2 linked regions of the Hyphomicrobium denitrificans ATCC 51888 genome follow. The protein of the gene in region 2 interacts with the protein of the main gene of each other region in a pairwise test. Links are inferred from orthologs where the notes say so. Each region holds a gene or a part of one and is shown on either strand. Other genes may lie near its edges.

Evidence for each region.
Region 1: the proteins of ligA (region 2) and leuS interact in binary tests that used the Escherichia coli proteins (3 or more experiments, as listed by UniProt). The link is inferred for Hyphomicrobium denitrificans ATCC 51888 from one-to-one orthologs.

Annotation. Positions count from the first base shown.
Region 1 is NC_014313.1:3,363,951-3,378,567, forward strand. The notes cover bases 351-3,527. They hold leuS (leucine--tRNA ligase), read right to left. Parts: upstream 3,176-3,527; coding sequence 551-3,175; downstream 351-550. Other genes in these bases: HDEN_RS16270 (hypothetical protein), read right to left, coding at 351-564; fic (protein adenylyltransferase Fic), read left to right, coding at 3,437-3,527. Outside these bases: more of HDEN_RS16270, read right to left, coding at 1-350; more of fic, read left to right, coding at 3,528-4,585; HDEN_RS16285 (GlcG/HbpS family heme-binding protein), read right to left, coding at 4,644-5,048; HDEN_RS16290 (YggS family pyridoxal phosphate-dependent enzyme), read left to right, coding at 5,178-5,858; HDEN_RS16295 (hypothetical protein), read left to right, coding at 5,992-6,924; ppk2 (polyphosphate kinase 2), read right to left, coding at 7,027-7,950; HDEN_RS16305 (aldo/keto reductase), read right to left, coding at 8,060-9,085; HDEN_RS18425 (C40 family peptidase), read left to right, coding at 9,430-10,005; HDEN_RS16315 (MBL fold metallo-hydrolase), read right to left, coding at 10,063-11,079; HDEN_RS16320 (helix-turn-helix domain-containing protein), read left to right, coding at 11,158-11,952; HDEN_RS16325 (FtsK/SpoIIIE family DNA translocase), read left to right, coding at 12,203-14,617.
Region 2 is NC_014313.1:250,080-264,423, reverse strand. What follows is about bases 5,547-8,450. They hold ligA (NAD-dependent DNA ligase LigA), read right to left. Parts: upstream 8,116-8,450; coding sequence 5,977-8,115; downstream 5,547-5,976. Other genes in these bases: HDEN_RS01210 (outer membrane protein assembly factor BamD), read right to left, coding at 8,207-8,450; HDEN_RS01220 (aminopeptidase P family protein), read left to right, coding at 5,547-5,950. Outside these bases: HDEN_RS01240 (hypothetical protein), read left to right, coding at 1-40; HDEN_RS01235 (J domain-containing protein), read right to left, coding at 172-1,440; HDEN_RS01230 (TMEM143 family protein), read left to right, coding at 1,751-3,214; HDEN_RS01225 (50S ribosomal protein L11 methyltransferase), read left to right, coding at 3,220-4,095; more of HDEN_RS01220, read left to right, coding at 4,139-5,546; more of HDEN_RS01210, read right to left, coding at 8,451-9,058; lpxC (UDP-3-O-acyl-N-acetylglucosamine deacetylase), read right to left, coding at 9,269-10,213; cell division protein FtsZ, read right to left, coding at 10,482-12,101; cell division protein FtsA, read right to left, coding at 12,171-13,427; HDEN_RS01190 (cell division protein FtsQ/DivIB), read right to left, coding at 13,438-14,344. UniProt on the Escherichia coli protein: DNA ligase that catalyzes the formation of phosphodiester linkages between 5'-phosphoryl and 3'-hydroxyl groups in double-stranded DNA using NAD as a coenzyme and as the energy source for the reaction.

The sequences.
Region 1 (14,617 bases), 3.1 Mb from region 2 along the record:
CGAAGACAGGATCGCGAGCAGGCGCGTGCGCAATTCTTCGCCGACCGACGAAGCCGCCCGATTTTCAGCGTCCTGGCGGGCTTCGACGTTGGCGAAGATCGACGTGACGCGATCGAACGAGGCGCGGCCGTAGCTCTTGCCCGAGGCGACGACGCTCTTATCGCTCAGCCGGATCAGATTGTACGAGGCTTCGATGCTGTAGATCTGTCCGCCCGCGTTGCCGTTGGTCATGACGAGTGTCGAGACCACGGATTCGCGGATTGCGATGTCGAGCCGGTATTGCGGCGTTTGAGCTTTGCCGCCGCCGGTCGTCTGGAAGATCAGCTCGTTGCGAATTCTCTGGCCGACGCGGCCCGGGATCGGGGCAATGTCGAGCGTCGCGAGCTTTTCCTGGGTCGCGGCGCCGCCGAGGGCCGCCGAGCCATAGAGCGGGCGAAAGCTGGCGCCGTCGCTGCAGCCGGCGAGGGCGCAGATTACGGCAATGCCAAACGTCGACAGCAGCCCGGTCCGGTACTTCGACCGGCGAGCCCCTGTCTGCCCCCTCATCCCGTCACCCAACGACATTCACGATCCTTTGCGGGACAACGATGACTTTTTTCGGGGCGCGGCCATCAAGGGCACGGACCACCGAATCCAGCTTCAACGCTGCCGCTTCCACCTCCTCGGATTTCGCAGTGCGCGAAACCACGAGCTCGTCCCGTCGCTTACCATTCACCTGTACGGCAATGGTCACTTGATCGTCAACGAGTAGGTCCGGTTCGACGGCCGGCCACGGTTGGTTCGCGAGCAGCGTGTTGTAACCGAGCCGCGCCCAGCATTCCTCCGCCAAATGCGGCATCATGGGGCCGATCATCGAAGCCAACAGGGCGCCGGCCTCGTGCGCGGTCCAGGCGAGGCCCGGTTCGCTCTTGGTTAGAACGGTCTGGAGAACATTCGAGAACTCGTGGATGTTGGCGACGGCCACGTTGAAGCGCAGGGCTTCGATGGCCTTGCCGACGTTGTCGAGCGCGCGATGTCCGGCCTTGCGAAGCTCCAGCGCATCCGGTCCAAACGTGTCGGGACGTTTGTCGGGCTTCTGAGGATAAGCTTCGAGGATGTCGTCCATCAGACGCCAGACGCGCTGAATGAAACGGCTCGCGCCCGCAACGCCCGCTTCCGTCCAGATTACGTCGCGTTCCGGCGGACTGTCGGACAGCATGAACCAGCGGGCGCAGTCGGCGCCGTAATGGGCGATGATGTCGTCGGGGTCGACAAGGTTCTTTTTCGACTTCGACATCTTTTCGATGGCGCCGATGGCGGCGAGACGTCCGGTCGCGATCTCGATCGCCTGGCGGCTGGCGCCTTCGCCCTCGAGACGAACGTCGTTCGGCAACAGCCAGAAACCGTCCTGAGACTTGTACGTCTCGTGCGTCACCATGCCTTGCGTGAAGAGGGCCGAGAACGGCTCGCGGATGTTCGACGCAAATTTCAGGTGGCCGGTGTCGCACATGGCGCGCGCGAAAAAGCGCGAATAGAGCAGATGCAAAATCGCGTGCTCGATGCCGCCGATGTATTGGTCAACCGGCAGCCAGTAATGCGCGGCGTCCTTGTCGACAGGGGTCTTCGCTTCCGGCGCCGTGAAGCGCACGAAATACCAGGAGGAATCGACGAAGGTGTCCATCGTGTCGGTTTCACGCGTCGCGTCGCCGCCGCAGGTCGGGCATTTGACGTGCTTCCACGTCGGATGCCGTTCGAGCGGATTGCCCGGCTTGTCGAAGGTCGCGTCCTCCGGCAGCGTCACTGGCAGGTCCTGTTCCGGAACGCCGACGACACCGCATTTTTCGCAATGGATGACGGGGATCGGACAGCCCCAATAGCGTTGGCGCGAGATGCCCCAGTCGCGCAGGCGGAAATTGACCTTGCGCGCGCCCTGCGGCCGGTTCGCCAGTTTCTGCTGTTCGAGAATATCGGCAGCTTTGTCGAAGGCCGCCTTGATCGTCAGGCCGTCGAGAAAGCGCGAATTGATCATCGTGCCGTCTTCGGAATAGGCCTTGTTCTTGATCTCGAACGTGTCCTTGTTTTCACCCGGCGGCAGGATGACGGGCACGACCGGAAGCTCGTAGCGGCGCGCGAAATCCATGTCGCGCTGATCGCCCGACGGGCAGCCGAAGATGGCGCCGGTGCCGTAGTCCATCAGGATGAAGTTCGCGACGTAGACCGGCAGCTGCCAGGATTTGTCGAGCGGATGCACGGCGCGAATGCCGGTATCGAAGCCGCGCTTTTCGGCGGCCTCGATTTCGGCGACCGAGGTTCCGAGACGGCGGCACTCGTCGCAGAACGCGGCGAGAGCCGGATTGTTCTCAGCGGCGGCGCGCGCGATCGGATGATCGGCGGCGACCGCCAGGAACGATGCGCCGAATAGCGTGTCGGGCCGCGTCGTGTAGACTTCAAGCTCGGAGAAGCCTTTGGGCGCCGTGTCCTTGTCCAATGCCCAGCGGATCAGCATGCCTTCGGAGCGTCCGATCCAGTTCGCCTGCATCAGGCGCACCTTCTCGGGCCAGTTGTTGAGCGTATCGAGGTCGCTCAGCAATTCCTCGGCGTAGTCGGTGATCTTGAAGAACCATTGCGTCAGCTCGCGCTGTTCGACCAGCGCGCCGGAGCGCCAGCCGCGGCCGTCGATCACCTGCTCGTTGGCGAGAACGGTGTGGTCGACCGGGTCCCAGTTGACCTTCGAGGACTTGCGATAGGCGAGGCCCTTTTTCAGCAGGTCCAGGAACAGCTTCTGCTGATGGCGATAGTAGTTCGGCGAGCAGGTCGCGATCTCGCGTGACCAGTCGAGCGACAGACCCATCGACTTCAGCTGGCCGCGCATCGTGTCGATGTTGGCGTAGGTCCATGTGCCCGGGTGGACCTTGCGCTCCATCGCGGCGTTCTCGGCCGGCATGCCGAATGCGTCCCAGCCCATCGGATGCAGGACGTTGAACCCCTTTGCCCGCTTGAAGCGGGCAAAGACATCGCCCATCGCATAGTTGCGGACGTGGCCCATATGGATGCGTCCCGAGGGGTAGGGAAACATCTCGAGGACGTAGCATTTGGCCTGCTTGTGATCTTCGGAGGCGCGGAAAATCTGGTTTTTGTCCCAGATATGCTGCCAATAACGTTCGCGGTCGGGTGCGTTGTAGCGTTCAGTGGCCATGGGGCCCATTCTTTCTGGGATTTTGAATTGGTTAGCGCCGTAAAAAGCCCGAAAGGTCGAGAGGGTCAAGTCGTCGGCTTCGCTGGCTGATATGTCGCAATAATGCGGTTTCTGCGACATATATGGAGAACGTGTCGTAGCGTCCGACATATCCCCTATAATATGTCGTATAAATATTGTTTTCACGACATGTATTGGTCATATGTCGTTGCCGCCGACATATCGGGCTGACGTGTCGGCGAGATCCGGAATTGCCGACACATGAAAACTTTCGATCCGACTAGTCCTTATAATGCTTTGCCCAAGCTGCCGCCTGCCGGCGACTTGGAGACGAAAGCCGTCCTGAAAAAATGCGCGTCGGTGCACGCCGCGCTTGCCGCGCTCAAGGAGCGAGGCCGCCGCATTCCGGATCAAAGCGTTCTCATCAATGCGATCCCGATCATGGAAGCCAAGGACAGCTCGGCGATCGAAAACATCGTCACGACGAGCGATGCACTGTTCCGCGACGCCAGTTTGAAAGACGACAGCGACGCGGACCCGGCCACCAAAGAAGCGTCGCGCTATCGATCGGCTCTGCAGCTTGGCTTTCAGACATTAGCGCATCGGCCGATTACGACGCGGACCGCTGTCGATATTTGTTCCGACCTCAAGGGCGTCGATCTCGATGTGCGGAGCGTGCCCGGCACGAAGCTTCGCAACACGAATACCGGCGACGTGATCTATACGCCGCCCGAAGGCGAAGTTCTGCTGCGCGAGCTGCTCGCGAACTGGGAGCGTTTCTTGAATGACGCGACGGAGCTCGATCCCGTCGTGCGCATGGCCGTCGGACATTATCAGTTCGAGGCCATTCATCCCTTTATCGACGGCAACGGCCGCACGGGACGCGTCATCAACATTCTGTTTCTGATCGAGCAGGGATTGCTCGACCTGCCGACGCTGTATCTCAGCAGGTATATTCTTGCGAACAGGGCGGACTACTATCGGCTGCTTCTCGACGTAACGACGAAGCAGGCCTGGGAGGCGTGGATTCTCTACATGCTCGACGGCATCGAGAATACCGCGCGATGGACGGCGGAAAAGATCGGCGCGATCTACGATCTCATCGATGCGACGGTTGCTTATGTCCGCGACGCGGCGCCGAAGATTTATACGCGCGAACTTGTCGACGTCATTTTCATGCAGCCCTACAGCCGCATTCAGAATGTCGTCGAACGCGGACTTGCGCATCGGGAAAAGGCATCGCGGGATCTGAAGCATCTCGTCGCCATCGGCGTGCTGCGCGAAATCAAAGTCGGGCGCGAGAAGCTTTTTCTCAACGTGCGCTATGCGGCGCTTCTCAGCGGCGACGCCAACACATTCGATGCCTTTGCGAAGATCGAGCCGGCGGCATCGGCGCAGTCGAAGAAATGAGAACGGGCCGCACGTGACGTGCGACCCGCAGCAATCCTTCAACTCATAAAGGCAAGTGTCAGCAGGTGTGCGCCGCGGCACCGGCTTCGGCGACGGTCTGGTCCTGAACGCCGCTGCCGCCCGAGACGCCGATGGCGCCGATCACGACACCGTTCTGATCCTTGAGCGGGATGCCGCCCGCGAAGATCATGACGCGGTCGTGGTTCGAAACGTGGATGCCATAAAACTGATCGCCCGGCTGACTGTTGTCGGCGAGTTCCTTGGTCGAGATGTTGAACGCGCGCGCGGTGAACGCCTTGTTGATTGCGATGTTGATTGAGCCGATCCAGGCTTTGTCCATGCGGATGTGGGAGATGAGGTTGGCGCCTTCGTCCACCACAGCGATGTTCATCGGCTGGCCGATCTCGATTGCCTTCTTCTCGGCGGCGTCAATGATGCGGCGGGCGTCTTCGAGTTTCAGCATGGGGGCTCCTGTTGTCGATCCAAAGATGACGATGCGCATATATGCGTTGGCTCTCCGCACACCATTGCGACACTTGTTCTTCAAGCGGCGGAAGCGTTATGGAGAGGGTGAGCAGTTCAGGGACAGAGCGTGACAGACGACACCTACCACGATACCGCGCCGGATAGGTTAAAGCGCGTAAGGCATGAGATCGTCGCGGCCGCAGAGGCGGTCAAGCGCTCGCCAGCAGATATCGAACTGATTGCAGTTTCAAAGACTTTCGACGCCGACGCCGTGCGTCCGGTGCTGGCTGCGGGGCAACGCGTGTTCGGCGAAAATCGCGTGCAGGAAGCCGAGCGCAAGTGGCCGGAGCTGAAGCGCGAGTTCGCGGATGTCGAATTGCATCTGATCGGGCCGTTGCAATCGAACAAGGCCAAGGACGCGGTCGCGCTGTTCGACGTCATTCATACGATCGATCGCGAGAAGATCGCGCGCGCGGTTGCGGAAGAAATTTCGCGGCAGGGGCGGGCGCTCAAACTTTTCGTGCAGGTCAACACGGGCGAAGAGCCGCAAAAGGCCGGCGTGCCGCCGAGCGAGGCGAAAGCGTTCGTCGATTTTTGCAGATCGGATCTCAAGCTGCCGATCGTCGGGCTGATGTGCATTCCGCCGGTGGACGAAGAGCCGGCGGTGCATTTCGCGTTTCTCGCGAAGCTCGCGAAAGAAGGCGGTCTCAAAAGCCTCAGCATGGGCATGAGTAGCGATTTCGAGACGGCGATTGCCTTCGGGGCCACGCACGTTCGCGTCGGGAGCGCGATATTCGGGGGACGGTAAAGCGGGTGTGTGAAGCACGCCGGTCGTTTCCCACTGCATTTTTTGTGGCCGCCGCATCGATCTCGAGTCGCGGTGCTAGGCTCCGTCGCTGATTCGGCTGCGTATTTGGGCCGGTGCGCGATAGGGGCTCGACATGACCGCGTCTTCTCAGAAGAAAGATCCGATCGAAGCTGAGGCAAATGCGTCGGCGGCGGAAGCCGCCCGTGACGTGCGAGCGGAAATTCTCGAGAAGAGCAAGGACGCCACCACAAGCAAGGCCGCCGTCTCGAAGCTGAAGAAAGCCGAAAAAGACGCGACGACCGATGCGCGCAAGAAGTGGTACGATTTCGAGGTCAACGTCTGGATCACGAACTTCAACTCGATCGAGTTCGGTCCGTGGAAGCGTGAGCGCAATCGCGGCAAGTCGCGCCAGTTTACCACCGACATGGATATCTTCGCCGAGATCATCGAGAACGGCACGCGGACCGGCGTCCTCGGTTATCGCAAGGAGATTTGGAAAGACGCGTCGGGCATGGATAAGCGACTTGTGTTCAAGCTGTTCTCCGACACGCTAAACTGGAAAGCGAGCATGGACATGATGCTCGGCCGTTCGATTCAGCAGACGCTTGGCGCGCGCGGCGTTCCGGTGACCACGTATTCGATCAACACCAGCGAAGACGACTATCTCGTCTATCTCGAGCGATCGGCAAACAAATGGCCGCTGTTGCCGGAGAACTTCTCATTTTTTCTGATGGAGGGCGGTGAGCCGAAATTCTATCGGTTCCGGCGCGACTTCATCAATCTTGGCGGCGATTACACCCTCATCAACCAGCACGACGAGCATGTGGGCCATATCGATGGCGCCATTCTGACCATCGGCGGCAGATGGCGCTGCAAGGTGCGTGGCGATCATGCCGATCCGCGTCTCATTCAGGTGATGAAGCTGTTTACGGGCATGATCGTCTTCAATCGCCAGGCACGACGCCACGTAAAAGCCTTGGCGCATGACATTCGCGACGGGCGCATCAAGCCCAATATCCAGCGTCAGGAAGCCGATCTCTATATGAATCCGCGGCGCATCCGCTGAGCATCGCGTTTCGGCGAAGGCTCGCCGGCGTTCGCATAAAAATATCGGCGGGGATGCTTGGCATCGCCCGCCGAATTGTTTTTCAAAGCACGGTCTCGCGGATCAATAGTTGGCCGGCACGTACATGTCGTCCGGCACGGGCTCACGCAGATAATCGGGATTGTGCACGCGATCCGGAAGCGCGATCGGCGCGCGCACGACTTCCTGATAGGGAATTTGCGTCAAGAGATGGCTGATGCAGTTGAGGCGCGCGCGCTTCTTGTCGTCGGCGTGCACGACCCACCACGGCGCCTCTGGAATGTGCGTGCGTTCGAGCATCGCTTCCTTGGCTTTGGTGTAGGCTTCCCAGCGTCGCCGGGATTCGAGATCCATCGGCGACAGCTTCCACTGCTTGATCGGATCGTGAATGCGCATCTGGAAGCGCAGATGCTGTTCGTCGTCGGAGATCGAGAACCAGTACTTGATGAGCGTGATGCCGGAGCGCACGAGCATCTTTTCGAATTCGGGAACGGTACGGAAAAACTCTTCGACGTCCGAGTCCGAGCAGAAGCCCATGACGCGTTCGACGCCGGCGCGATTGTACCAGGAGCGATCGAACAGAACCATTTCGCCGGCCGCCGGAAGATGCGGAACGTAGCGTTGAAAATACCATTGCGAACGTTCGCGTTCGCTTGGCGCCGGGAGCGCCACGACGCGCACGACGCGCGGATTGAGGCGCTGCGTGATGCGCTTGATGACGCCGCCTTTGCCTGCAGCGTCGCGCCCTTCGAAGAGCACGACGACTTTCAGTTTCTGCGTTACGACCCAATCCTGCAATTTGATCAGCTCACGCTGCAGGCGGAACAGTTCCTGGAAATAGACTTTGCGATCGAGCGCGCTGTCGCTGTCTGATTGCTCTTTCCCGTCGATGAGCTTTTGCAGACGATCGTCGTCCAGCTCCATCTCGAGTTCTTCATCGAGGCTGTCGGCAATCTCAGCTTCGATGCGCGCTGCCATGCCGTCGTACTTCTCGCGTTCGTCAATCATGTTTGGTCCTGTGGCGGTCTCTTCGGCGATACCGGCCATAGACACGCGAACCCGATGACAGGCTTATGACAGTGTTAGCCTTTGGCGCGGCTCGAAAATCCTGTTCGTCTCAGACCGGAGACGGGTTGCGTTCGCTGAAGCCGGACTGATGCCAATATGGGTACGGTTTCGTCGTCTCGCTTGCGGCGTCGAGCTTGGCGACCTGTTCCGGCGTCAGGTTCCAGCCGATGGCGCCGAGATTGTCCTTGAGCTGCTTCTCGTCACGCGCGCCGATAATGACACTCGAAACGGTGGGGCGCTGGAACAGCCAGTTGAGCGCGATCTGCGGTATCGACTTGCCGGTTTCCTTCGCGATTTCGTCGAGCACATCGACGATGCGGAAAAGACGCTCATCCTCGATAGGCGGTCCTTTGTCGGCCGTCTGATGCAGGCGGCTCGTCTCGGGCAGCGGCTGACCGCGGCGGATTTTTCCGGTCAAACGTCCCCAGCCGAGAGGACTCCAAATGAGAGCGCCGACGCCCTGGTCGAGTCCGAGCGGCATCAGCTCCCACTCATAGTCGCGGCCGAGCAGCGAATAATATGTCTGATTGGCGACGTAGCGCGGATAGCCGTAGCGGTCGGCGACGGCGAGCGATTTCATCAAGTGCCAGCCGGAGAAATTGGAAACGCCGACGTAGCGGATTTTGCCGGCGCGCACCAATTGATCGAGTGTCGACAGCACTTCCTCCGGCGGCGTCATCGCATCGAAGCCGTGCAACTGGAAAATGTCGATATGGTCCGTCTGCAAGCGCTTCAGCGCTTCGTCGCAGGATTTCAAAAGGTGAAAACGTGACGAGCCGACGTCGTTGGGGGCGTTGCTGAAACGGAACGTGGCTTTCGTCGAGATGAGAACCTTATCGCGGCGGCCTTTGAGGGCTTCACCGAGAACCTGTTCCGATACGCCGTCGGAATAGACATCGGCGGTATCGAATAATGTGACGCCGGCGTCGAGGCAGAGATCGATCATCCGGCGGGCTGCCGTGACGTCCGTCGAACCCCAGGCGCGAAAGAATTCGCTCGCGCCGCCAAACGTCGCCGCGCCAAAAGAAAGGAGTGGAACAGTCAATCCGGACGAGCCGAGGCGTCGATATTCCATTATGAGTTCCTCGAATGCTGGCAATTGCCTTTTTCAGGGCGCGCGAATGCGGAACATCGCCACACCGCACTCATCAAATAGGCATGTAAATTAGAAACAATTGCGATCACGGAATTGCCAATTCCGTTCGCAATCTTCACAATTTTTTCGCTTATTGGTAGCGATCGGACCATCTGGATACTGATTAATCGCCGTTAAGGTCCGAAAAAGCCCCGAAAAATATCGACACGCGTGCCAGTTGCAAACGTCGACGACGATATGTCGCGCGGCGAATCCTCCCTTGTTTCCGCCGCATTACGACGCTCGATGCGCGCCGTTTGTTAAGACAAGTGAGGAGAGTAACCATGCGATTGAGCTTGTTCGCAGTGGCGGCGCTGCTGGCAGTCATTGTCGGCGTTCCGTCGGTCGAGGCTCATCCGTACAAGGGCTATAATAGTCATCGGATTGAGCGGACCCATGCGAAATGGTCGGGGAAGCAGCGGTATTCGAACCGCGGCTATTCGCAACGGCGGGGCCACAGATACGCAAGTCATTCCTACCGCGGTTCTTACGGACGGCGCGTGATTAATCAGAATTCCAGATATGCACATCGGCAGGGCGTAAGCCGTCGTTATGCGCAGCGGCATACGGGGCGCCGTTACGCGTCGGCAGGTGTCGGCGGTCGTCCGCGCGCATGGTGCGGCTGGTGGATGCGCACCCAGCTCGGGGGCGGTCCGGAATATAATCTGGCAGCCAACTGGCGGCGTTACGGTCGCTCGAGCGGTCCGCAGGTCGGCGCCGTGGTCGTGTGGCCGCATCACGTCGGCATCATCACGGGGCGGGCATCGAACGGTCAGTGGATCGTGAAGTCCGGCAACGACGGCAATGCCGTGCGCGAGCGTGCACGCTCGGTTGCGGGCGCCGTCTTCCGCGTCGGCTAATCGAAGTCGCATTGGGCAGACCGAGGCTTCGGTCTGCCCAGGCGCTTGCGGTTCGGCTCAGAGGTTGAGCTGATAGGTGTGTGCGAGCCAGCCGTAGCTCTCGGGGGCAGTTCTCTCGACGAAGCCAATCGACGGGAACGGCATGTGATAGCCGATCACCGGAAGGCGATCGGTGGCGGCCATGTCGAACACGCGACGACGCGTAGCGGCGGCCAGTGGTTTGTCGGCGTCGAAGACGCAATGCCAGTCGGGACGTGCGAGCGACGCGACCTGGTGATGCGCGCAATCTCCCCACCAGAGAAGCGATTTGCCTCCGCTTTCGATCATGAAGGCGAGGTGGCCGGGTGTGTGGCCATAGGCTTCGATTGCGCGAATGCCGGTCACGACATCGTCGCCCGGCTTGATGAAGTTTATCTTCTCCATCACCGGCTTTGAGTTGGCGCGATAAACCTGCGCGAACTTTTCCAGGTCATCCGGCAGCTTGCCTTCCGGCGTCCAGAAATCGTGCTCGATCTGCCCGATGACATAGCGCGCGTTGGGAAAGAGCGGCTTGCCGTTTTCAATGATGCCGCCGACGTGGTCCGGGTGGCCGTGGCTCAGCGCCACCACATCAATGTCTTCCGGCTTGAAGCCTGCCGGTCCGAGCTGCGCCGCAAGCCATCCGCCGTTGGGGCGTGGCACGAAGCCGTTGGCGCCGTTGCCGGCGTCGAGCAAGATCAGCTGCTTGCCGGTGTTGACGATCGTCGGCGTGAAGCCCGGCTGATATTTGCGTTCGGGCAAGAGATTGTCGCGCATCAGCGCGTGCACGTCGGGCTCGCTGGCGTTGCCGCCGATAAGCGGAAACGGTCCGTCGATGAAAACGTCCGAGTCGGAGATCGTCGTGATCTCGAAATCCCCGAGCTTGAAGCGGTAGAACTTCGGCTGTGCAGATCCTAGGAGCGCCGCTGCGGCGCGGGCGTTCGAACTCGTTGCGAAAGAAAGCGCGGGTGCGGCGGCAAGCCCGAGGCTCGCCGCGAGCAGCTGTCTGCGATCGAGGTTGAAGGGTCGCTTTATCGGCTCTGACGTATCGCTCATAGTTTGTGGCCTCCGGACCGTTCGGACGTTAGACTGTCGTGCGAAGGTCTAAGGTAATCCGCGGGCGGAGAACTGCGCTTGTATCAATCTGCTGCAACTGGCGTTCAGGACTTGAAGCCGTTGTGGCATGTCGGGACCTCGCGCATGCTGTTTGCGGGATGTCTCGGGCGCAACACGCTGCACAGCCACAGCACGTCGGTTCTGCTCGCCGGTCTCTATGATGATTTCGAACTGAGGGTCGGCAAAGGGCGGTGGGTCACGTGCCGAATGGCCGTCATCCGCGCCGGCATACCTTATGAATTCGATGCCGGAGGCCGGCCGCTCGCCGTCATCTACGGCGAGCCGAATGTTGTTTCCGCCGAGGGCTTCGCGACGTTGATGCGCGACGTCGAGGAGCTTCCGGGCGCGTTGATCAGCCGGCACGGCGAAGTCGCGGCTCTTCGCGCGATCTATGAAGATCCGGACAGCGCGACATGGGTCGCGCCGGCGATTGTTGACCTCGTCGATTTTTCGAACGCGCGGGCACGGCGGCAGATTGATCCCCGCATCGCTCGTGCCGTCGATGCGCTGGCCGGTCGCGACAGCCTCGCACGCGATGGCGACGATCTGCCGTCGGTTTCAACGGCTGCCGTCGACGCGGGAATCTCGACGTCGCGGTTTCAGCATGTCTTCAAGGCGGAGGTCGGGGTTCCCTATCGCCGCTACCTCTGCTGGCTCAGGATGCGGGCGGCGGTGCGCGATGTCGTGGGCGGCTCCAATCTGACGACGGCGGCGCACGCTGCGGGCTACTGCGACCAGGCCCACTTCGCGCACGAGTTCCGCCGCATCTTCGGTGCCCCCGCCTCTCGCAGCCTGGCGAACGTCCGGCGCTGACTTCCATGTCGAGCGCTTGCTGGTGCAACTGATATCCCCGCGAATTCAATGGCTCAATCCGAGTCGAATGGTCGGCAGCGGTAACCATATGGCAACCCGGCGGCGTCAAGGTTACTGCGGCGGCCTTTGGCGTTGATCCAAGACTGTACCCGACGTGCGCGTAAGCAGCGAAGGCGAAGTCTAGCGACAATTCCAGAAATCGCTCGAACGCACGATTTCCGTGCTGCGTCAAAGAAGTACGTTCGCTGAGATGTCGCTGGATACGAGAGGGATCGATCCTCGTAGACTGCTGCCGCAGTCGTTGGAGGACCGGCTTTTAGGCTGGATGGGCCGCTTCGGCGGAGCCTTTCTGCTTGCCTCGACGCTCGTGGTCTGGGCGAGCCTCGCGTCGTGGTCGGTTCTCGACCCGAGCCTCACGCACACGACGACGGTCCAAGCACGCAATTTCGCCGGGCCGGTCGGCGCGATCATTTCCGATCTTCTGTTTCAGACGCTCGGCTTCGGGGCAGTCGTCGCGCTGATCGCGCCGTTCGTCTGGAGCATCGAATTGCTCCGTACCGAACAGGTCGCGGGCGGACGCTCGAAGCTTGGCTTCTATCCGATCTCCATTCTGACATTTGCGGGCTCCATCTCGGCGCTCCCCGTTTTCGACGGCTGGCCGCTGCGGCACGGTTATGGCGGATTGCTCGGAGATTCGTTGCTGCATCTCGCAACCAAGGTCTTCAGCATCTTGAGCGATGAGCGCGCGCCGATCGCGGCGGGCCTTGTCCTGGCTGCTGCTGCTTTTCAGACTGCCGGCAAAGCGATGGGCTTCGAGGCCGAAGCTATCGTTCGCACGTTCTTCAAATCGATGGGCGCCGCATTCCATCAGGCGATGACGAAGCCGCGCGCGGACATCATCCGGACAGCGCCCGCTGTTGCGGTGACATCCGCGACGGGTTTGTGGGCGCGTTTCCGAGGCGCCGCGGCCGACGATCAGTCGTACACCTCTCTTGAATCTTACGGCGCGCCGCATCCGGCCGAGCCGAGCCTCAGCCATGCTCCCGATGCGTTCGGCCGTCTCGAGATCGATAGCCTGCATGACGATCCGCGCAGCGGGCCGACCGAATTCGCAGCCCATACGCTTGCGATGCCGGCAGCGGCGGCTGCATCGCCGGCGCGCGAGCGGCATCCGGCTGCACCGGCTGTGCCGCACGGCGCTGTTTCGCATGCGGCAGCTTCTCATGGTGTCGAGGACGTTCCGGTCGATGATCTAAACGATCCGATCTACGCGTTCGACGACAATATTGAAGACTCGAGCCGTGCGATTGCGGCGCGCTTTGCTCCGGCGTCCGCGAAGGGCCGCGTCGCGCCGTCCGCACCTCCGCCTCCAGTATCCCGAGCACAACCGCCGGTCCCGCAGCCAGCCGCGCCGGAGCCTGTGGCGGCTCCGAAAGCCGCGGGCGGGCTGCTCGGCGGTCTCAAAAATCGCGCGGCCCCGCAGTGGAAGCGGCCGTCGCTCAACATGTTCAAGCGTCCGACCGCGGCGAAACCAAATCCCGAGCTGTCGCAAACGGTCATGCGCGGCAACGCGCGGCTGCTGGAAGACGTGCTCGCTGACTTCGGCGTCAAAGGCGAGGTCAAGGATATTCGGCCGGGTCCGGTCGTGACGCTGTATGAATTCGAGCCGTCGCGCGGCACGAAGTCGTCGCGCATCATCGGGCTCGCGGAAGACATCGCGCGCTCGATGAGTCTCGCGAGCGTGCGTGCCGCCGTGGTTCCCGGACGCAATGCGATCGGGCTCGAACTACCGAATGCGCGGCGCGAAACCGTTCTGCTGCGTGAGATCCTCGAAGCTGATCCGTTCAAATCCGACGCGCTGACGTTGCCGATCGGACTTGGCAAATCCATTGGCGGCGAGCCTGTTGTCGCCGATCTCGCGCGCATGCCGCATCTGCTCGTCGCGGGCACGACGGGTTCGGGCAAGTCGGTCGGCATCAACGCGATGGTGCTGTCGCTGCTTTATCGTCATTCGCCCGACGATTGCCGCTTGCTGATGATCGATCCGAAGATGCTGGAGCTGTCGGTTTACAACGGCATTCCGCATCTTTTGACGCCGGTCATCACCGATCCGCATAAAGCCGTCGCCGCCTTGAACTGGGCAGTTCGCGAAATGGAAGAGCGCTACAAGCAGATGGCGGCGCTTTCGGTTCGCAACATCGACGTGTTCAACAATCGCGTGCGCAATGCGAAGAAGCGCGGCGAAATCCTGTCGCGCCGTGTGCAGACGGGTTTCGACACGTCGGGACAGGCACGTTTCGAAACGCAGAAGATGGACCTCGAGCCGTTGCCGCGCATCGTGCTGATCGTCGACGAGTTCGCCGATCTGATGATCGTCGCGGGCAAAGAGGTCGAAGCGTCGGTTCAGCGTCTCGCGCAGATGGCGCGCGCCGCTGGCATCCATCTGATCATGGCGACGCAGCGTCCGTCGGTCGACATCATCACCGGCACGATCAAGGCGAATTTCCCGACGCGCGTATCGTTCAAGGTCACGTCGAAGATCGACAGCCGCACGATCTTGAACGAGCAGGGCGCGGAGCAACTGCTCGGACAGGGCGACATGCTCTATTCGACTGGCGCGGGACAGTGCGTGCGCGTGCACGGCGCTTATGTTTCGGACGAAGAA
Region 2 (14,344 bases):
GATTAGAAATCTGCCGGTTGCGCATCGCTGCTCGGCTTAAGGCGTCGTCCCGCGCCTTTGCCAACGTTCTGCGTTGAAGCAAAAATCCAGGCCATTCAAACGGCGCCGCTCTGATGGCGCCGTTTTCGTATCCCGGATGTCGATCCTGCGTAGCGGACCTATCTGGCGAACTCAGGCCGCCTCGACCCTCACGCCTTTCAGCAAATCCCAAGCCGCATTGATCTGCTTGATTCGCTCCTCGCGATGCCGCCGGTCAGGCTCGCTCCGCGCATGATCGGGGTGCCACGACATGCGAAGCGCGTCGACGACCTTCTTCACCGCGACGGGAGGAGCTTCGGGATTGAGCCCAAGGATGCGGTAGGCTTCGAAAATCGTCGAAGGAACATCGGCAACACGCGACGTCGCGGCTTCGTCTTTCCGTGTCGTCCCCTGCACGATCCGTGTGATCCGATCGAGATCCTTCAGCATGGCGCGCAACACCGAGCTTGCGCGCTTTTCGCCCATTTGATCGGCCCGCCGTGAAACGTCGGCGACACGGCTCCGCAGAGCATCGAGTTCGGTCTGCAGAACATCGCGCAAAAGCAGATCGGCGGGCAGCGACGCAATGAGAAGTTCCGTTTCGACGACGCGCGCGTGAACGGCATCCAGAAGCCTGGCGACCCCATCCGTTCCGCTGCTCCTCGACGCATCGGCCGCCGATCGCTCGAAAACACCGGCGAAGCTTCGCTGAAACGCACTGGTCATGCCGGCGAACTTCCGGCCAGCCGAGCGCCATAGCGGCTCGGGCGATGCCTCTGAAAATTGCGCCGCCCGCGCAAAATCATAGGAGAGCGGCATCCGGCGGCGCGCCATGAACAGACATGCCGCCATCAGCGAAATGAGCAGCGTCGAGATCACGCCCGCGACCTTGAATGCGCCGCCGCTTGCAGACGCCTGCATCACCGGATCGATCACCGTCACCCAGCGCGGTTCGTCGGCGTCGTGAGCGATGGAACTCGTCTCCGCCACGCTGTCCGCCGAGAGCGCCTGCGTCTCGACCTTCGGAAGGCGCGTCGTCCGGCCAAATCCCGGCAGAACGAAGCGTCCCTTGAACCGGCTGACCGGAGCGAAGCCCGGCGGTAAACGCGCCGGAAGATCGACGCCCGCAGCGCGTCCTGCGGCAGCGACCTTACTCCAGGCGATCTTCTGTCCCCCGCAGTCGATGGTGAATTTATGGACCATCATCGTTTCGCAGCTTCCCGCAGCCGCCGACCGGCAAGCCGAAAAGGGCATGTCTTCGCGAGAACCGATAATCTCATAGGTTGTAGGCTCGGCAGCCGTGAGACGCGGCGTGCCCCTGTCGATGGCACATGCGTAGGGCATGACGAGGTCGTCAGCGCCCGCGGGCAACACGACTGCAACAGTCGCGATAACCAGAAGTAGTACTCGTAACGCCCCCATACACGGCCCCCAAGAAGCACCCCTCGATACGTCCCGCTTAGCCATGATCCTAGCGTAACGTAGGCGCCACTGTGGCGATTGCGAAAGTTATGAACCGTTTTCCTACATCGGGAGCTTGTGCTCTAGTCGTGATCAAGGCAGGCGGGAGTCGATGGCGCTGCAAAAAAGCCGCTTCGAAGCGGGATCGGTCATCTTTGCGCGCGGATGATTTGCGACTTCTCGACAAGCATTGCCGTATCGCTAAGAGGTAAGGGGCCGGGCGAGGGGTGAATTCGTCCGATAACGGGAATACGACGGGAGTTGCGTTGAGATGTCGGCAGAGATGACGAATGGCCGTCTGTACCAAAAGCAGGGGCTGTTCCAGCGCCTTCATGATCTGACAGACCTCGACGCCAGACCCGCGCCGGTCAGCGAAGGACAAGAGTCCAAGCCGGCCCATGACGTTCTCGAAGCCGACGACAAGCGCAAACGCGAACGCTTCATTCCCGTAACAAGATTTGCGCTGCTGGATCGCCTGACGTTGCCGTATCTATGGCCCGCGGGCCAGGCCGCCGATGCGCGCCGCTTTTTCCGCTACCTCGACTACTGGCGCCAGCAGCAATATTTCGCGCTGCTCCTCGATCTCGAACAGACTTACGAAACGTTCTCGCCCGATAGCGACCTGCTGATGACGCGCAACTTTTCCGATGACGATCGCGACGTTCTCAAGCACCGCGTGTTCGAGGGCGTGGAAAGCCTTCTGCAGCGCGCCAACTACGAGCGCATCGATCCGACCGACGTCGAGATGATCCTGACGCGCGACAGCCACTACGGCCTCGACCTAAACGTCGACATGAAGGCTTTCGAGCGCATCGTGATCTACTATCGCGGCGCATCCAACCAGAAATACGAACGCCGCAGCATTCGGAAATTCCTGCGCAAGGAAGAATTCGACGTTCCGATCTTCCAACGCCTCTTCATCATGTTCAAGCTGAAGCCGTTTGAAACGCGCGTAGAAGAAGTGATGCGCGAAAAAAAATGCAACCGTGCCAGCGCCGAAAAGACGGTACAGCGCGCACGCAACCACATGCCGCCCGGCATCTCCGAAAAGAACATCTATCTCAAACTCTTCAAGAACATCCCTCGCACCGACGTCGAGATGATTTTTCCGAATACGGAAGTGCGCTTCCGCTCGTTGGATAAGCTGCGACTCGGCGTGACGGCTAGCGGCGGTCTCGGCATGGGCGCGTTCGGAGCGGCTGGAAAAATCGCGCTTCTCGCGAGCAATCCAATTGCAGCTGCCGGAGCGCTCGCGGGCCTGGGCGGCATCGCGGCCAGACAGGCGATGGGCTTCTTCAATCAGAAGCAGCGCTATATGGTCGTGATGGCGCAGAACCTTTACTTCCACACGATGGCCGACAACCGCGGCGTCATCCTCAAGATCGCCGCGCGCGGCGCCGAGGAAGACTTGAAGGAAGAAATGCTTCTCTACAGCGTGTTGGCGAAGGAAAAGGCGACGCGCGCCGACCTTCCGTCCATCGATCTGGCGATCGAATCTTATTTAACGCGGACGTTCGGCATCAAAGTTGATTTTGAAATCGACGACGCGCTGGACCGCCTGATCCGCGACGGCATCGTCGTCGAAAATGCCGACGGAACATTTGTCACATTGCCGCCGGCCCAGGCCGCGAAACACATCGACGAGAAATGGGACCAGTTCCTCGACTATCTTCCAGATCCAATTCCTTCCGAGGGTTATGAGTTCGAAGGAAGGAATCCACCCTCGGCGGCTTGAAATCCATGACGTTCAGAAAATTCGCGGCCGACTTCACCGATCGCGCGCAAGCCAATGCGACCGGCAACGCCATGCAGGATTTTCTCGAGCCCCCGCCCGACGCGCTGACCATATTCGAGCACGGACCGGAGCGCTGGCGCGTCGAAGCCTATTTCGACACGGCGCAAGGCCCGCGAGATATCGCAAGCGAGTTGGCCGGGTTCATCCCCGAACCATTGCCGGCGTTCACCACCGAAGACGTCCCCGATTTGAACTGGGTCGCGATCTCGCAAGCAGCACTCCCGCCCGTCCGGGCAGGACGCTTCACGATCCACGGCAGTCACGATCGCGACCGCGTCGCGCGCGGACCCAACACGATTTTGATCGACGCGGGCGAAGCGTTCGGCACGGCCCACCATGCAACGACGCTCGGCTGCCTGCTGGCCATCGACCGCTTGGTGCGATCGCACACATTTGGCCCCGTTCTCGACCTTGGCTGCGGATCGGGCGTGCTCGCGATCGCCGTCGCCAAGTCGCTCCCGCACGCCCGCATCGTCGCTGCCGACATGGATGCGCAATCGGTCAAGGTTGCAGCCGAAAACGTCCGCATCAATGGCGTCGCCCGCCAGATCAAGGTCACCGAGGCGAGCGCCACGACGCATCCTGACATCCGCAGCCGCGCGCCGTTCGATCTCCTGATTGCGAACATCCTCGCCGGACCTCTGATCCAACTGGCGCCGAGTTTTTCTCGCGCCGTCGCGCAACGCGGAACGCTCGTGCTGTCCGGAATTCTCATTCCGCAGGCGCCGGAAGTAATCGCCAGCTATCTGACGCAGGGCTTCACGCTGCAGCGCCACGACCGCATCACCGGCTGGTCGACGCTGACGTTCGCCCGCCGTTAAATCGCCGTTGCCCGCGCCACGACAGCCGCCTAGAACCGTCGTCATGTTTCAGACATTCCAAACCCAGTCCGGACCCGATCACGTCGCGGAACGCACCAAAGCGCTTCGCGCGCTGATGACCAAGGCAAAGCTCGACGCCGTGCTTGTGCCGCGCGCCGATTGCCATCAGGGCGAATACGTTCCCGCCTGCGCCGAGCGCTTGCAATGGCTGACGGGATTTTCCGGCTCCGCCGGCCTTGCGGTCGTGACGAAGAAGTCCGCACTGCTGTTGATCGACGGCCGTTACACCGTGCAGGCGAAAGCTGAAACCGACACGGACGTATTCGAAGTCTCGCTTCTGCCGCGCGCGCGAGTGTCGGAATGGCTTCTCGGCGCCCTCAGCAAGAACCAGACGATCGGCTTCGATCCCTGGAACCATACGGCAGGCGAGATCGCACGCCTTAAGGCAGCCCTGGCGCCTAAGAAGATCAAGCTCAAACCGCTTCCCAAAAATCCGATCGACACGTTATGGGGAAAAGCGCGGCCGAAAGCTCCCGCCAACCCGGTCATCGCGCAGCCGTTGACGCTCGCGGGCCGCGCGGCGTCGGATAAACTCGCGGACATTCAGGCGCGCCTGAAGACGGACGGCCAGCACGCTGCAATTCTCACGTTGCCGGATTCGATCTGCTGGCTGTTCAACATTCGTGGCAGCGACGTCGCGCACAATCCGGTCGTCCTCGCATTCGCCGTCGTGCCCGCAACCGGCAAGGCCGAACTCTATATCGATCCGCAGCGACTGGATGCCGAGACCCGCGCGCATGTCGCGCCGGTCGCGAAACTGCTACCGCCGAAGGCGATGGCCGAGCGCATCGCCGCGCTCAAGGCGCAAGGAAAGAAAGTCCGCCTCGATCCGGAGACCGCAAGCTTCTGGTTCGAAATGAAGCTCGGCGCCGCCGCGATCTCGCGCGGCCAGGACCCCTGCATCTTGCCCAAGGCGATCAAGTCGGAAGCCGAAATCGCCGGAACGCGCGCTGCTCATATCCGCGACGGCTATGCGATGGCGCGCTTCCTCGCCTGGCTCGACGACAATGCAACGAGCGGCACGCTCGACGAGATCACCGCCGTCCGCCAGCTCGAAGCGTTTCGCCGCGAGACGAATATGCTGCGCGAAATCAGCTTCCCGACGATCTCGGGCTCCGGACCGAATGGCGCGATCGTGCACTACCGCGTCACCGACGCAACCAATCGCAAGGTCGAGCCGAACGAGCTGTTCCTGATCGACAGCGGGGCGCAATATCAGGACGGAACCACCGACATCACGCGCACGGTTGCCATCGGCGTACCGACCGACGACATGAAGCGCCACTTCACCGCCGTTCTTAAAGGCAACATCGCGATCTCGACGGCGCGCTTTCCGAAAGGCACGCGCGGCATCGACCTCGATCCCTTCGCACGCCGCGCGCTGTGGGCAATCGGCGAAGACTTCGACCACGGCACCGGCCACGGCATCGGAAGCTATCTCTCCGTCCATGAAGGCCCGCAGTCGATTTCACGCGCTGGCATGGTCGCGTTGCAGCCGGGCATGCTGATTTCAAACGAGCCCGGCTTCTACAAAGTCGGCGCCTACGGCATCCGCATCGAAAACGTCGTGCTCGTCACTCAGCCGGAACAGATCGGCGAAGGTGAGCGGCCGATGATGGGGCTGGAAACAATCACGCTTGCTCCGATCGACCGCCGCCTGATCGACGTCGATATGCTGGATAAGAACGAACGCGACTGGATCAATGCCTATCACCGGCGCGTCTTCGAGACGTTAGCTAACGGGCTCGACCGCGCGACGCGCGACTGGCTTGAACAAGCGACGCTTCCGATCTGATCTTCTCGCAAACCACGTTCGAGCCTTTAGGCTTTCCCGATCAGCTCAAGCCATCCGTCCTCGTCGAGGACGATGACGCCGAGCGCACGCGCGTTGTCGAGTTTCGACCCGGCTTCCGCGCCAGCAACGACGTAGTCTGTTTTCTTCGAGACGGAACCCGACACCTTCGCGCCCAAACGCTCGGCCTGCGCCTTCGCCTCGTTGCGCGTCAGTTTGGTCAGCGTGCCGGTGAAAACCACCGTCTTGCCCGTCACCGGCGACGAGACCTGCACGCGCTTGAACGCCGTGACGTTCACTTCCTTCAGCAGCGCATCGAGCTGCTCCTGGTTGTGCTGCTCGCTGAAAAAGTCGATCAACGCATCGACGACCGTCTCACCGATGCCTTCGATGTTGTCGATATCCTGATAGGCTTCGCTGCCCTTGCCGCCTTGGATGGCGGCATCGACCGCTGCACGCAACGCTTCGAACGTCCCGTATGCCTTGGCGAGATCCTTCGCCGTCGTCTCGCCGATGTGACGGATGCCGAGCGCGAACAGAAAGCGGTCGAGCGGCACGGTCCGCCGCGCGTTGATGGCCGCGAACAGCTTGTTGACCGAGGTCTCCTTGAAGCCGCGAACCTTCGTCAGCGGCTCATCGGATTTTTGATCGCGCTTCTCGAGCGTGAAAATGTCAGCCGCCGATTTGATGCGTCCGGTCTCAAAGAAAAACTCGATCTTCTCGCCGCCAAGTCCTTCGATGTCGAAAGCGTTGCGCGAAACGAAATGCTTCAGGCGCTCTTTCAGCTGCGCGCCGCACACGAGGCCGCCGGTGCAGCGGCGAACGACGTCCGCTGCGTTTCCCTCTTCATCGGACTCGCGCACCGCGTGGCTGCCGCATATCGGACAGACCGCAGGAAATTTATAAGGCGCGGCGTGCTGCGGCCGCTTGTCGAGCACGACCTCGACGATCTGCGGAATGACGTCGCCGGCGCGCTGTACGACGACCGTGTCGCCTTCGCGAATGTCCTTGCGCGAAATCTCGTCTTCGTTATGCAGCGTCGCGTTCGAGACGACGACGCCGCCGACGGTCACCGGCTCCAGTTTCGCGACCGGCGTCAGCGCACCCGTGCGGCCGACTTGGATATCGATCTTGTTCAGAACCGTCGTCGCCCGTTCGGCCGCAAATTTATGCGCGATCGCCCAGCGCGGCGAGCGCGACACGAACCCGAGCCGCTCTTGATAGTCGAGGCGGTTGACCTTGTAGACAACACCGTCGATGTCGTAGTCGAGCTTGGCGCGCTTGCTCTCGATCCCGCGATAATAATCGAGAAGCTCATCCGGGCTTCGCGTGATCTCCATCAGCGGGTTGACCGGCAGCCCCCAAGACTTGAACGCTGCGACGACGCCGCGCTGCGTATCTGACGGAAGCTTCGAAGCCGCGCCCCACGCATACGCGAAGAACTGCAACGGCCGCTGTGCCGTGATCGACGAATCCAATTGCCGCAAAGATCCCGCAGCCGCGTTTCGCGGGTTGGCGAAAACCTTGCCGCCACTCGCAGCCTGCGCCGCGTTGAGCTTTTCAAAATCCTTGTGCCCGAGATAAATCTCGCCGCGGATATCGATGACGTCCGGAACATCCTTGCCGACGAGAAGGTGCGGGATGTCCTTGATCGTCTTGACGTTGGCCGTGACGTTCTCACCCTCGGCGCCATCTCCGCGCGTCGCAGCCTGCACGAGCCGACCGCCTTCGTAGCGGATCGAAATCGAAAGCCCGTCGATCTTCGGCTCGGCCGTGATTTCGAGCTCATCGCTCTCGCCGAGATTTAGAAAGCGGCGAACGCGCTGCACGAAATCGACGACGTCCTGATCGTCGAAGGCATTGCCGAGCGACAGCATCGGCACGTCGTGCGCGATCTTGCCGAACGCCGCGACCGGCGCGGAACCGACTTTCTCACTCGGACTTCCGGCACGCTTCAGCTCGGGATGAGCGTCTTCCAGCTGGGTGAGACGGCGGCGCAACGCATCGTAGTCGGCATCCGAAATTTCGGGTGCATCGTTACGGTAGTAGAGCTCATCGTGGCGTTCGATTTCCGCCGACAGCCGGGCGATTTCGTCTTCAACGCTTGTCGCGCCCGGAGAAGCCGGACGCACCGATCCAGAAGAGCGCTTTTGCGTTTTCTTAGCCATCGCCGCCAGGGAATATACTGCGGAAAATAGAAAACGCGGCAAAAACCGCCGCGTTGTCAAACTTCAAAGAAATATCAGCAATCGCGCGTCGTCAGCCGCTACCCAAACCGAACTTCGGCACCGACTTCCAGGCCTTGGAGAGCCACGAACCCGAATCGTCACGCGGACCGACGCCGCCCGACTGCAGGAGGGCGTAGGAATCCTTGTACCACTTGCTGTCGGGATAGTTGTGCCCGAGGATTGCCGCCGCGTTCTGCGCCTCGGTGACGACTCCGAGCGCCATATAGGACTCGACCAGACGCGCCAGCGCTTCCTCGACATGCGCCGTCGTCTGATAATCGCTCACGACGGTTTTGAAGCGATTGATCGCGGCGACGTAATTGTGCTGGTTGAGGTAGTAGCGCCCGACCTCCATCTCCTGCGCTGCAAGGTTATCCATGCAGATACGGATCTTGTTGTCGGCGTCGCGCGAATATTCGCTCTCCGGGAAACGCGTACGCAGGATCTTGAATTGCTCAAGCGCCTTGCGAGCGGCCGTCTGATCCCGGTTCGCCGTCTTCAGATCGTCGAAGTAGGACATGGCGATGATGTGATGCGCCATCGGCGCTTCTTTCGTGCCCGGATGCAGCGCGACGTAACGCTCAGCCGATGCGATCGCCTCGGGCGTCTTGCCTGCGCGATAGTAGGCGTAAGCCGCCATGACGATCGATTTGCGCGCTTCCGGCGAATACGGGTGCTCGCGGTCGACAGCCTCGAACTGCTTCGCAGCATCATCGAAACTGCCGCTCGACATCTTCGCGTCGGCATTGGCGAACATTTTCGACGGTGGATCGGGATTGAGCGCTGACGTATCGAGCTTGTTCGAGGCGCAGCCTGCGCCAGCCAGCGCGGCAACGACGGCAACGGCGCTCAAAGTTCTTCTGAGGTTCCCCACGAATGTCATGCGCCGCGTACTTCCCACCCTGATCGCACTTTCCCACTCATCGCCAACGGGCTGACGAGTGAGCATCCCGGATAACATTTCTCCGGGCGCTCTGAAAGACTAGAGCAAGTCCGTCGAGTGCCCGTAACCCCAGGTTATTTTATCGGTGGAATGTGGTGCATTCCAGGCCGATACCGGCGTGAAGCGCCGGTATCGCAACGACCTTCAGGCCTATTCGGCAGCAGCGAGAGCTGCCGGAGCCGTGATCTGGACCGGCGCGCGGGTTGCGCGGGTCTTGGGGGCCTGCACGACCGCCCAGTTCGATGCGTCGGAGAAGAGCGCCTGCAGCACCATCGAGTTGAGGCGATGACCGCCACGGTACGAGCGATAAGCGCCGAGCAGCGGCATACCGGCGAGCGCGAGATCACCCACGGCATCCAGCATTTTGTGACGGACGAACTCCTGGGGATAACGCAGCCCCTCGCGGTTCATCACTTTGCCGTCGCCGATCGCGACGGTGTTGGAGAGGTCGGCGCCGAGCGCCAGACCGGCTTTCCACAGCTTCTCCACGTCGCTCATGAAGCCGAACGTGCGAGCGCGAGAAATTTCGTGACGAAAAATGCCCGGGCTCATCTCGTACTGGAGCCGCTGGCGGCCGATGACGGGCGAGGTGAAGTCGATTTCGACGTCCATGCGGAAGCCGGAGTAAGGCTCAAGCGAGCCCCAGCAGCCGCCTTCTTCGACACGAACCGATTTCAGAACTTTGATGTATTTGCGGGGCTCGGAAAGCTCCCGGATGCCGACCCGGTCGATCGCCTCGACGAATTCCGCCGAGCTGCCGTCCATGATCGGAACTTCTTTGCTGTCGATCTCGATATAGAGATTATCAATCGAGAGACCACGCAAAGCGGCGAGAAGATGCTCGACGGTTCCGACCGTCGTACCTGCTTCATCACCAATAACGGTGCAGAGCGTCAGATTTTTGACATTGGCAACGTGCGCCGCGATTTCCGAAATGACTCTTCCTCGTTTCGTAACGAGAAAGCGGAGCCCAGTATCAGCTTCTGCTGGATGCAGTGTAAGTGATACCGGAGCTCCGCTGTGCACCCCCGTGCCTGTCAACTGGATTTCGCGGGCAAGCGTGGTTTGCCGCGCACCGATGAATCGATTCGACATACAGCGCCGTCCCTCATTTATTGGTGGGCCGCTGCTCCCCAGCATTAATGCGGCCGACCACCCCCTGACCTGTGCGCTGTGCCTTCTTATTTTTGCCAGCCCGCCGACCTTGTTTGGCCGTGTCAGTACTGTCTAAAGGTTCAGCACAAGAAGTCGATGCACAAAAGCTAACTGCTTCGCTTAACACCGACAAATCACGCTTTCTTACACTCTGTTACGTCTTAGCAACTCGACTTGACGCTCTTTGCGACTTGATGCAGGCGCCGATTTAGCGCCGCTCTCTGCTGCCGACAATCTGCTTCGCACCCGCATCCATGTCATCATCGGACGACCGCGAGCCGTCCCTATGCTGACCGGACTTCACGCTGCGGCTGAGATTTGCCAAACGTCCAAAAAGGCCAGATTTTGTTGACGATTCTGCACGTCCCCCGGCGGCGGCGCCGTGATGCGCATTCCATTCCTTCTGCGCCTGCGGAGGAAAATCTTCGATCGCAGGGAGGCGACGCGACGTACGCTGAAATTCAGCCGGCGCTTGCGGTTCGAAAGAATGAGTCGCGGACGATCCAACGCCTGCTGACGGCAACGGCGGCGTCCGCAACAATGCATTTCCCGTGAGCGGCGGAAAATTCTCGAGCCCGTCTTCGATCATCACGTTGCCGGGAGCGATCCAGCTGTCGCGTTGAGTCGGGCGTGATTCGCTTTCGCTCGGATTAGAATAATTCTGGATAGTTGGCGCCGCCGGCTGCAACGCCTCCGCAAGTCGACGCTGTAGATCTCCTGGCGGTGCAGGTACGGTTGCGGGATTCTGCGGCGCGAAAGATTCTGTGGGCTGAGCCGGATGAGCGGGCCGTGCGGCCGGAGCCGGCGCTTGATTGGGAACAAATCCCGGCTGCGGCGCACGCGGCGCTGCGATCTGCTCGTTCGGGCGATTCATGCCGGACGCGACGATCGAAACCCGGATTCGGTCGCCCAGCTGCTCGTCGAACGTAGCGCCGACGATGATATTGGCCTCGGGATCGACTTCCTGGCGAATTCGGCTCGCCGCCTCGTCGACCTCGTAAAGGGTCATGTCGCGCCCGCCCGAAATCGACAGCAGCAGACCGCGCGCGCCGCGCAAGGTCACGTCGTCGAGCAGCGGATTGGCGATGGCTTCCTCGGCGGCGAGAACGGCGCGGCGTTCGCCCGTCGCCTCGCCGGTTCCCATCATGGCTGCGCCCATATTGCTCATGATGGTGCGAACGTCGGCGAAATCGAGGTTGATCAAGCCTTCCTTGAGCACCAGCTCGACGATGCAGGCGACGCCGGAATAGAGGACCTGGTCGGCCAGCACGAACGCTTCCGCGAACGTCGTCCGCTCGTTGGCGATCCGGAACAGGTTCTGGTTCGGGATGACGATCAGCGTATCGACGTGCTGGCGCAGCGACTGCACCCCGGCTTCGGCGATGCGCATCCGCCGCGCGCCTTCGAACGCGAACGGCTTGCAGACCACGCCGACTGTCAGAGCCCCGACCTCGCGCGCTGCCCGCGCGATGACCGTCGCGGCCCCCGTTCCCGTTCCGCCGCCCATTCCAGCGGCGATGAAAACCATATGCGATCCGGCGATATGCGAACGAAGTTCGGCGATGGCTTCCTCCGCCGCCGCTTCTCCGATTTCCGGCCGCGACCCGGCGCCGAGCCCCTCGGTCAGGTTGGCTCCGAGCTGAACCCGGTATTCGGCGCTCGATGCCGCGAGCGATTGCGCATCCGTGTTGGCAACGACGAACTCGACGCCCTGCAGTCCGGCCGCGATCATGTTGTTGACCGCGTTGCAGCCCGCGCCTCCGACCCCGATGACGGTCAACCTCGGCTTCATATCGACCAGCGTCGGCAGTTGCAGCTTGATGCTCATGGCACCCTCAAATTTGATAATCGTCGAAGTCGCTCCGGAACGGCTCCGGCACCTTAGTCAGTCCAAAAATCAGAATGCGTGCTTCAGCCACGTTCCGACACGGCCGAGATATCCTTGCTTCGAACCCTTGCGCTGAGATGGCGTACTCAATTCGTTGCTTCCCCGGGCGCTGAGAACCGCGAGCCCGGAAAGCGTCGCGAGTTGCGGTCCCCCGAGGCTGGCGTTCAGCCCGACGAGGTCCTGAGGCCGACCGACACGCACGTGCCTGCCGAATTCGTTGGCGACGAATTCCGAAAGTCCGAGGAGTTGGCTGGCTCCGCCCGTCAGAACGATCTTGTCTCCCGCGAATCGGCCCGCCGCATTGAGCGCCAAGCGCTCGCGCACGAGTCCCAAGAGCTGTTGCACGCGCGGCCGGATGATCGCCGTCAGCCGCGCCTTGGTGGTTTCGAAGCTTCCCTCGTCTTCCTCTCCGGCCACCGGATAGGAAATCGATTCGTGCTCGTCGGACTGGGCATTGAGCAGTGTGCCATAAAGCGTTTTGATTCGCTCGGCTTCTGCGAGTGGCGTCTGCAACGCCCTGGCGATGTCGTACGTCAGATGCTGGCCGCCGACCGGGATCGCCTCGACGCCGGCGAAAACACCATCGGCAAAGAGCGCGAGGGTGGTCGTTCCCGCGCCGAAATCGATGCATGTCACACCGAATTGCCGTTCCTCTTCCGTCGTGACCGCCAGCGCGCTCGCATAAGGCGACGCGACGAGACCGTCGCATTCGGCGTAGCAGCGATCGATGAGGACGAGGAGATTGCGCAGCGGTCCTTCGTCCGCCGTTACGGCATGGAGGCCGGCCGCCATGCGCCGCGCCGAAAACCCGATCGGATCGCGCACGCCGCCGACGCCGTCGAGCTCATAGCCGAGGCGATTGAGATGCAGGAGCGTACGGCCGTCGCGCTCGGCATAGCTTTCGCCCGCCGCCATGAGCCGTTGCAGATCGTCATGCGTAACGCGGCCCGTCTCGACGTCGATACGCGCCGTGCAGTGCGCCGAGGCGAGCCGCCCCGCCGCAACTGAAACCGTGTAATTGCCGACCGAAACGCCGGCCGCACGCTCGGCCTGCGCGAGAACCGCGCGAACGACGGACTCGGCCTCGTCGAGATCGGTCAGCACACCGGCTTTCACGCCGCGCGACCGCTGCAGACCGAGGCCCGCAAGCCGAAGCGATGGCTCCGACAGCGACGGGCCCTGCTCAGCCACCATCACGGCGGCAACCGTTTTGCTGGTGCCGATGTCCAGAAGCCCGAACGTCCGGTACGTGCGCCTATCAGCCATTGGCATCCTACTATCGTGAGCTGATGGTTAGAGGCGGCCTGGCGGACGCATCGAGGGCTGCTGTCTGCGCCGGCTTGCCATCGGCCGCGCGCAACGCGATCCGCCCTGGCGTGCGCACATCGATGATCATCGGCTTGCCCTTGAGCGCCGGCACCGCGGCGGACGCATTCGCGATTTCCTGCAAACCTTCGATCTCGCGATCCGCGCCGAGATCGATCATCGTTCCGCTCTTGAGAACGATGCGCCAGCGCCGCTCCGCAATGCGCTCGCCATAGGCGTATTGCTTTTCAATTTCAGGATACTGCCGAAGCGCGGCCAGCATCGGCGTCGCGTCATCGGTCGCGCCCTCGCCGACGACACGCGGCAGCGCCCAATTGCTCGCAACCGGCGTCGGCCCAAGAACACGGCCCGTCGCATCGACGAGGTACGTCTCGTTGCCTCGCGTCCAGACGATCGAAGGCGTGCGTTCGCGAACGACAATGTCGAGCGTGCCGGGATAGACGCGCGTGATCTGAGCTTTATCGATCCACGGAATACGCTCGATGCGTTTCAGCGCCGCTTCCGAATCGAACGCCGCGAACGTCCGCACATTCGTGAGATCGATCGCATCGTAGATGTCGCTATCGGACGCAAAATGCTGCCCGGTGACATTCACCTGATTGATGCCGAACCCGGCCGCAATCGTCAGCGCCGTCACCTGCTCAGCAACAGCATGCGAAATCTTGGAGAAGGTCGCGCGATTGAGCGGCAGCATGATCGCTGCTGCCCCGGACACTGCCAGCAGCGCGCCCATTGCGAAAGAATACTTCATCCACCGCCGCGTCGCGCGCCGGGACCGCCTGACGCGCCGCTCGCCACGCGGGATTTTCAGCGTCATCTCGGGACGCCGCGATGAGGAACGTGAAACCGTGCTGATT